DNA from 2 places in the Bilifractor sp. HCP3S3_D3 genome. Region 2 is predicted to be linked to the other one. Evidence: predicted binding sites of a transcription regulator. Region 2 holds the regulator's gene; the other holds the start of a gene.

Region 1 (4,662 bases), on a different contig from region 2:
TTCCGGTCTTCTTCAGCAGATTTCTGGTAGCTACGATCGGTCCCACGCCCATGATAGCCGGATCAACACCGCCGAGCGCGCCTGCGATCCAGGAAGCCATCGGCTTTACACCGAGCTCTTTTGCCTTGGATTCTGTCATTACTACAACTGCTGCCGCACCGTCATTGATTCCGGAAGCATTACCCGCGGTTACAATTCCGTCCTTCTTGAAAGCGGGGCGAAGCTTTGCAAGTCCTTCTGCTGTTGTTCCCGGACGCGGTCCCTCATCGGTATCAACGATGGTAACCTTGCCCTTACGTCCCTTCACCTCTACCGGAACGATCTCATCCTTGAACTTGCCCTCTTCAATTGCCTTGCAGGCCTTCTGCTGAGATTTTGCGGAGAACTCGTCGAGCTCTTCTCTGGTCAGGCCGTATTTCTCGGCAACATTCTCAGCTGTGATTCCCATATGATAATTGTTGAACGCATCGGTAAGAGCGTCATGCGTCATGGAATCAATCAGTGCTCCATCGCCCATTCTATATCCATAACGTCCGTTCTGCAGAAGGTACGGAGCCTTGGACATGCTCTCCATGCCGCCTGCAACAACGATTTCTGCCTCTCCAGCACGGATCATGTCTGCTGCCATGTTCACAGCCGCAAGTCCGGAACCGCAGAGAATATTCAGAGTCATTGCCGGAACTTCAACCGGAATTCCTGCATTTACGGAAGCCTGACGGGCAACGTTCTGTCCCTGTCCTGCCTGAAGTACACATCCCATGTATACCATGTCTACCTTATCCGCCGGTACTCCGGAGCGCTTCAGAGCCTCTTTGATAACAATTGTTCCGAGATCAGCAACCGGAACTGTGCTAAGTTCTCCACCCATCTTACCGATCGCAGTACGGCAGGCGCCAGCAATAACAATTTTCTCAGCCATATTAAAGCCTCCTTAAAAAATAAATATTTAGTACGTGAAATATGTATTTCCTCATGAATCACCGTCAGGAAAAAGCCGGAACGCTGTACCGCGTCTTCTGATCCAGACCGCCGGAACAATGCTCGTTTATTTCTTAACGATGTAATCATAATACCCCTATTCCGCCTTTTTGTCAAATATTTATCAATCTTTATTTCGGAAAAAACTTACTAAATTTGGATTGCAATCTTGTATAGTTTTTTCCTTGACATCGCCGCCGCATGTCATCTCTTATTGGACCGTCTCCAGATGTTCATTTTCTCCGCCTCACGGATCAGTTCATCCCGTACCTTCGGATGTGCGATATTGATCAGCTGTTCCGCTCTCTGCCACATGGAGAGCCCCTTCAGGCAGACCTTTCCATATTCGGTCACGATATACATCGTGTTCGCGCGGGTATCTGTAACCACGCTTCCCGGGGTCAGCGTCGGACGGATCCGGCTCTTGATCTCCCCGGTCTTTTTGTCCTTGTACGCGGACGACAGGCAGATAAAGCTCTTGCCGCCCCTGGATTTATACGCTCCGAGTACAAAGTCAAGCTGTCCGCCGGCTCCCGAAATATTCTTGATCCCTGCGCTCTCGGCGTTAACCTGTCCGTAAAGATCAATGTCCACAGCGTTATTAATAGAGATAAAATTGTCAATCGCGCCGATGGTATCGATGTCGTTGACATATCCGACAGAGGCAGCCATACATTCCGGATTTCCGTCCAGATAATCGTACATTCTTCTGGTACCGGCGCCGAAAGCGTATACCTGAAGCCCCCGGTCAATGTTCTTCTTTGATCCGTTAATTTTGCCTGCCTCTGCCATATCTACAAAGGAATCCACATACATCTCCGTGTGTATACCAAGATCCTTCAGGTCACTTTCTGCAATCATTTTGCCGATCGCGTTCGGCATTCCGCCGATGCCCAGCTGCAGGCAGGCGCCGTCCGAAATTTCCGGTACCACAAGCTCCGCGACCGCCTTATCCACATCGCTGGCCTCTCCTCCTGCCGGCACCTCGTCAATCGCAGGATCATCTCCCTCGACGATCATATCGATCTGGTCGATGTGCACGTAATTATCCCGGGTTCCGAGGCATACCGGCATGTTTTTGTTCACCTCTGCGATTACGATATCTGCCGTCTCCACAACAGCGCTCATCTGACTCGCGCAGGGACCGAAATTAAAGTAGCCGTGTTTGTCCATTGGCGATACCTGAAAAATTGCCACATTCAGCGGCATCGTGCTTTCTCTGTAGAGGCGCGGCAGCTCAGAATAACGAAGCGGCGTATAAAAACAGAAACCTTTGGAGACCGAATGTCTCTCCACCGGGTTCATATGCCAGCTGTTCCAGATAAAATGCTCCGCCGGATTTTCAATTCCGAAGATAGCCGGAGCATGACAGAGAACACCGCCGCGGATGTTCACGTCATGAAGCTCAGGCATTCTCTTTGCCAGAGCTTTATCAACCGCGACATTCGTACCGACACACCATCCGTAATCAACCCAGTCGCCGCTCTTTATCACGGAAGCTGCTTTCTCGGCCGTTACCAGTTTCTCTTTATACTTTTCATCGTAATTCATCAGCTCATTCCTCCTCTTCCAGACGCCTTTCCGTTTCCATTTTCAGGGATCGCGTTTTTATGATATTTTTTTAACAACCTATCTGTATTTTACCATTTTTGTGACAGATGTAAATTATTTTTCTGCTATTTTCTTTTCCCGCTATTGTCTTTCTGTTTCTTCGCCTCCTCCATTTTCCGTTTACATCCGGTTCTGTATATAATTTTGCATTGGTTACCAATCACAGTTAGAAAAGACAGTTTTTTCACATTATCCGCCACACCTCAAGGGCAGTCTTCATGGAACAGCCCTGCCGAAGGAAGCACCACAAACGGAACAATTTTCCACCAACAGTCTGACCGGAACAGCAAGAACAGCGAAAATTCCTGCTTTGCACTGTTCATTTCTTTCGAAAAAGGATATACTGAGTTTAAGCGTCTGCAACAACTCAAATTCATGGCGCTGGACAGGAGAATATATATGAGAGAGATTCTCATATCAACAGAAAGCGGATCCGATCTTCCGGAATCACTTGTACAAAAATATCAGATCCATGTTGTTCCAATGCATGTCATTATGAACGGCGAGTCATTTGACGACGGTCATTTTCCGATTGACCGCGTTTTTGACTATTTTGACGAAACCGGGAGGATACCGACGACATCCGCGGTAAATGAAGGCGAATACATCGACTTTTTCCACAAGCTGCAGGAAGAGCATCCCGGATGTGTGATTTATCACTTTGCCTACTCTGCCGCCGCATCAAGCACATATGACCACGCCCGGCTTGCCATTGATGACGAGGGTTTTCAGGATGTCTATCTGATTGATACAAAGTCTGTATCCGGAGGCTGCACCGCTTACATTTCAGAAGCATACCGTCTGATCCGGGAACGCGGGGAGCATATCACCGATTACAGCGCCTTCGCGGATGAACTCCGATCCATCTCAGATCATATCGAATGCCAGTTCATCCCGGCGACACTCGCATATCTGCGGGCTGGCGGAAGAGTATCCAATGCCTCATACATTGCCGCCAACATCCTCAATCTGAAACCTCTGATCGAGATTGACAGCACCGGTCACCTGATCGCAACCAGGAAATACCGGGGTTCCATGCGCAAGATTGTCGATAAGTTCTATCGGGATTTTCTCAGCCGTTATGACTGCCGCAAGGATACCCTGTATCTGATGTACGGAAAGGGACTCGCTCAGGATGTTCTGGACCGCATGAAGGAAATCGCCATCGAGAGTGGATTCCGGAATACTGAGTATGTCATGACCGGCTGCACCATTTCCTGCCACGGCGGAAAAGGTGCCATGGGCATCGCTGCGGTCACTGTATAAGCTTGGGCGGCTGTTCTGCATAAGCAAAACAGCCGCCCTTAATCGTGTTTACGGCCACAGGCGGCCGCAAACCGCAAATAATGAGATTTTGCTATTATTCTATAAGCATCGCATCCCCGAAGCTGAAGAAGCGATATTTTTCCTGCACAGCGATGCGGTACGCATTCATGATATTGTCCTTACCCGCAAACGCGGATACCAGCATGATCAGTGTGGATTCCGGGAGGTGAAAATTCGTGATCAGTCCGTCCATGATCTTGAACTGATAGCCCGGATAGATAAAGATGCTGGTCCAGGCGCTGCCCGGCTGAAGGATTCCATTCTCATCTGTCGCGGATTCCAGTGTGCGGCAGCTGGTTGTGCCCACACAGATCACCCGGCCTCCTGCTGCCTTCGTATCATTGATGATTTTTGCCTGATCCGGCTCTACAATATACATCTCGGAATGCATCTGATGCTTCGTGACATCCTCCACCTTTACCGGACGGAAGGTGCCGAGGCCCACATGAAGCGTCACATGCGCAATCTTCACGCCCTTGTCCCGGATCTGCTGAAGCAGTTCCTTTGTAAAATGAAGCCCTGCCGTCGGTGCCGCTGCCGATCCGTCATTCTTCGCGTAGACGGTATTATATCTGGTGCGGTCCTTCAGTTTGTGTTTGATGTACGGCGGAAGAGGCATCTCTCCGAGCTTGTCCAGAATTTCCTCGAAAATTCCCTCATAATGAAACTGAATAAACCGGTTTCCGTCTTCCGTCACATCAACGACGGTGCCTGTCAGGATTCCCTCGTGTCCGAAAACAAGTTCCG
Region 2 (4,662 bases):
TGTCCTGACATAAAATTTCACTCCTCATTAAATTGTAAATAGTATATGAATTCAGCGCCGTATACGGTAACCGGCCATGCTGTATACAACACCACAAGCTGTATGCAGAGTCCGGCGGTTTTCATAACTCGCGCTAATTTTAACATTACTTTAAAAATATATCACTGAATGGATGGATCGTCAACCGGCTGCAAAGAGAGTCAAATCGGCTCAACGCAAATACAAAGAGAGTCAAAGCGGCTGCAAAAAGAGTCAAAGCAGCAAAGAAGCAGAAAATTTCAGAGTTCTGTCTCCCTTTGAGGTGACAGCGGAAAAGGCGCGGCGCCGGTTCATCAGAGAAATTCGTGGATGAATTCGAGGATGTTTCCGGCAGTTGCGGAGGCCTCTGAATATTTCTCGGATGCCCGCTCTCCGCATTTTCCGTGAATGTAGACTCCGAGTGCGGCAGCGACACCGGTATAATCTCCGTGCTGCGCGGTCAGACCGGCGATGATTCCGGTCAGGACATCTCCGCTCCCGGCTGTGGATAGTGCGCTGTTGCCGGACCGGTTCAGGAAGCAGCTGCCATTCGGGAGCGCTGTGACCGTTGCGGCGTCTTTCAGAACCACCGTGTTGCGGACCTCCTCGGCAGCATGCCTTGCGATGCTGACGGCAGATGACTTGATATCTGAGGGAGCGATGCCGGTCAGACGGCTCATCTCACCAACGTGTGGTGTGAAAACGGAGGGAAAACGGATTTCCCGAAGGAGGTCGCTGTGCGCCGCAATGAGATTCAGCGCATCAGCGTCAAAAACTGCAGGTATTTTTCTTTCCTGATTCAGACGAAGGAATTCCCGCATAAGAGAAAGCGCCGTATCGCCGGTTCCAAGTCCTGGACCGATCAGTACAGTATCCGCCCATTTCATATCCGCTGCAAGCTGTGGAAAGTCTTTTGCGCCATCCCGGTATGTGGAAATGAGAGCTTCCGGGAACAGTGCGCAGATTGGTGTGCGGTTATTTTCTTCTGTGAAGATTTTCACCATTCCGACACCGGTCAGAAGTGCGGCCTTTGCGGAAAGATATGCCGCCCCGCAGATATTCCGCGATCCGGCGATGACGAGAATCTTCCGGAAGGTTCCCTTGTTGCCCGATTCATCACGCTTCGGGAGATATTCAAGATCACTGTGTTCGATGGTATACAGATGGCAGGCCTTCGTGATTTCTCTGGTAAGCGGAATTCCGATCTGCTTCACTTTGACCTTCCCGGCACAGGCTGCTCCTGGATAGATGTAGAGACCTGCCTTTCCGGTTGTGAACGTGACAGTGAGATCCGCACGGACAGCTGTCCCCATGATCACGCCGGAGTCGGTGTTGACACCGGACGGCATATCGACAGCGGCGACAGGAAGCTCGGAATGATTGATTCGGTCAATAAGTTCGGCATATATTCCGGTGATGTCCCGTTTCAGCCCGATCCCGAAAAGAGCGTCTATAATAAGAGAATAATCCTCCGGATGGAAATCCTCCAGTTCCGCGCCCGGTGTGCTGCGGGCGCGGATGACCGGGATCGGAAAACCCTCGATGATATGAAGCTGCTGTTTCAGCTGGTCACTGAATTTTTCCTCCGGTCCGGCAAGAAAAACCGTGCAGCTGTATCCTTCCTCGCAGAGAACGCGGGCCACAGCGACTCCGTCTCCGCCATTGTTTCCCGTTCCGCAGACGACGAGGATCCGATCCATGTCATACTGCCGTTTTTCAATTTCTGATGCACAGGCAAGTGCCGCCCGCTCCATGAGGACCATGGAAGGCATTCCAGCCGCGACAGCGCTTCGATCCGCGTCCTGATGCTGCCTTGCACTCAAGATCAGTTTCATTCTGTATCCTCCCTTTCTGCTGAAGAACAGCGCAATTCATGAGATCCGATAAACGTTCTCTTCACTGCTCCAATTCATGAGATCCGATAAACGTTCTCTTCTCTGCTCCAATTGATGAGATCCGATAACAATTTTCTTTTCCGTTCCAAAAAGAGCCCCCATCTACGCGAGGGGCTCTTATATCGTCTTGTATCGGCAGGTGTCTACTTCTCTTCGAGTGTCTTGAGGTTGTAGGACAGCCGCATCAGACTTTCGGACAGATGAACATTCTGAACAGCCACATTCTTCGGTACCACAAGGTTCAGATCGGTGTGCGCAAAATTCCAGATGGCGTGAATGCCGTTTTCGATCAGCATCTTGCTTACCTCAATGGCGTATTCCTTTGGGAGAGTCAGCGTCGCGATTTCGACATCATTCTCCCGGAGAAAGGATGGAATCTCGTCCGTCATACGGATTGGAACACCCCGGATGACCTTGCCCTTTAATTCGGGATTATTGTCGAAAAGTCCGATGATACGGAAACTGTTCTTCTCAAAGTTCGTATAATTCGCGAGAGCCTGTCCCAGATGTCCGACACCGATAATGATAATATTGTGTATGCGGTCCAGTCCGAGAATTTTGGCGATCTCCTCTCGAAGATACTGCACATTATAACCGTAGCCCTGCTGCCCGAAACCGCCGAAATTATTCAGATCCTGCCGGATCTGAGAGGCGGTCACCTTCATCTGCTGACTGAGTTCACCGGAAGAAATCCGCTCAACGCCGGCCTCCTGAAGTTCACCGAGATACCGGTAATAACGGGGCAGCCTCTTGATAACGGCTTTCGAAATTTCTTTCTGACTCATAATAAGAAAACCTCCTTGAAGCTACTACCATTATATGTAATTGTCTAATTTTTGTCAAAGTATTTCTCTTTTTCCCGGTGCCCTTGCTTTGTTGTTTTTTTTCGGTATAATTGGAAGGTAAATGCTCCGCCAGAGAAGCGGCGGGACGCAAACAGGAAAAGCTACGAATGTGTGAGGTGGACAGATATGATTCTCTCCTGTCAGAATATCAGCAAGACATTTGGATCAGAGGAAATCCTGAAGGATATTTCCTTTCATATTGAAGAAAGGGACAAGGCCGCTCTGATCGGCGTGAACGGAGCGGGCAAATCGACGCTCCTCCGGATCATTACCGGAGCTCTCAGCCCGGATACCGGAGAAGTCACCGTCACACACGGCAAGACCATGGGATATCTGGCACAGTACCAGGACATGGAATCCGATGAGACGATCTATCAGGAGGTCCGGAAGGCAAAGCAGGATATCCTCGATATGGAGCAGCGTCTGCGGGAAATGGAGCGCCGGATGGACACGGTCACGGGCGAAGAGGCCGTTTCGCTGATGAACCGCTATACAGAGCTGATGCATGAGTTTGAGCTCCAGAACGGATATGCGGCGGAGAGCGAGATCACAGGCGTCCTGAAGGGACTCGGATTTGAGGAAAAAGATTTTGACCGCCGTCTGCGCTCCCTCTCCGGCGGCCAGAAGACACGGGTCGTTCTGGGAAAGCTCCTGCTGACAAAGCCGGATATCCTGCTTCTCGATGAGCCGACCAACCACCTGGATCTCTCCTCCATCGAGTGGCTGGAGAATTTTCTTATCAATTATCCGGGAACTGTGCTCATTGTCTCTCATGACCGGTATTTCCTGAACCGCATCGTCACGCGGGTTATCGAGATCGAAAACGGAAGATCCATGAGCTTCGAGGGAAACTACAACGAATACAGCCGGAAGAAATCAATCGTGCGCAAGGCACAGTACAACGCATGGGCGAAGCAGCAGGCAGAAATCCGTCATCAGGAAGCGGTCATCACCAAGCTGAAGCAGTTTAACCGGGAGAAGTCAATCAAGCGCGCGGAATCCAGAGAAAAAATGCTCGATAAAATGGAGGTTCTGGAGAAGCCGCAGGAAGTCAGCGCGGATATGCGCATTGAGCTGAAGCCGAGGACGGAAAGCGGCAAGGATGTGCTCACCGTGGCCGGTCTGTCCAAGGCATTCCCGGGGCTTCTTCTCTTCCGTAATCAGTCCTTTGAGATCAAGCGTGGAGAGCGGGTCGCGATCATCGGTGACAACGGAACCGGAAAGTCCACCATACTGAAAATGATCAACGGTCTTCTGACGCCGGATGAGGGAAAAATCGTCCTCGGTTCCAAGGTCCATATCGGGTACTACGATCAGGAGCAGCAGCTGCTTGACCCGGAGAAAACAATCTTTCAGCAGATCGCCGACGACTATCCTACGCTGACCGAAACAGAGATCCGGAATGTTCTCGCTGCCTTTCTGTTTACCGGCGATGATGTATACAAAAAGATCTCTTCCATCAGCGGCGGCGAGCGCGGGCGTGTATCCCTGGCAAGACTGATGCTCTCGGAGGCAAATTTTCTGATCCTTGACGAGCCGACGAACCACCTGGACATCATCTCCAAGGAGATTCTGGAAGATGCCTTGAATGAGTATACCGGAACGGTGCTTTATGTGAGCCACGACCGTTATTTTATCAATCAGACGGCGACCCGCATTCTGGAGCTGACCAATCACACTCTGGTCAACTATATCGGCAACTACGATTATTACATGGAGAAAAAAGAAGAGCTGACGCGTGCCTATGCCTCCTCTCCCGCGTCTGACGGCGCGGGCGGAAAAGGCCCCGGCGGCGCAGGAACAGCTTCCCTCTCCTCTTCCGGCTCCGAATCAGGAGACTCCGGATCAGCGCCGGCCGGACAGACTGCCGCAGATGGAATTCCTGCGGCAGCCACGGATTCCTC

What was found. Region 2 encodes Rex, which represses fermentation and respiration genes when NADH is low (regulators of the CRP and FNR family bind a similar motif). Its sites were predicted from a motif close to ATTGTTAANTANTTAACAAT; they were not measured.
Region 1: a site for Rex is predicted at 2,588-2,607, ahead of ACTNDI_RS02485 (butyryl-CoA:acetate CoA-transferase). Genes of this name have one in related genera too.

What each region holds. Positions count from the first base shown of each region.
Region 1 covers NZ_JBQHWP010000003.1:37,093-41,754, forward strand. The annotation lists gene ACTNDI_RS02480 (acetyl-CoA C-acetyltransferase) at 1-919, opposite strand, end outside; gene ACTNDI_RS02485 (butyryl-CoA:acetate CoA-transferase) at 1,183-2,529, opposite strand; gene ACTNDI_RS02490 (DegV family protein) at 2,989-3,855, shown strand; gene queA (tRNA preQ1(34) S-adenosylmethionine ribosyltransferase-isomerase QueA) at 3,950-4,662, opposite strand, start outside.
Region 2 covers NZ_JBQHWP010000008.1:112,065-116,726, reverse strand. The annotation lists gene ACTNDI_RS06635 (YebC/PmpR family DNA-binding transcriptional regulator) at 1-11, opposite strand, end outside; gene ACTNDI_RS06630 (NAD(P)H-hydrate dehydratase) at 333-1,853, opposite strand; gene ACTNDI_RS06625 (redox-sensing transcriptional repressor Rex) at 2,057-2,698, opposite strand; gene ACTNDI_RS06620 (ABC-F family ATP-binding cassette domain-containing protein) at 2,885-4,662, shown strand, end outside.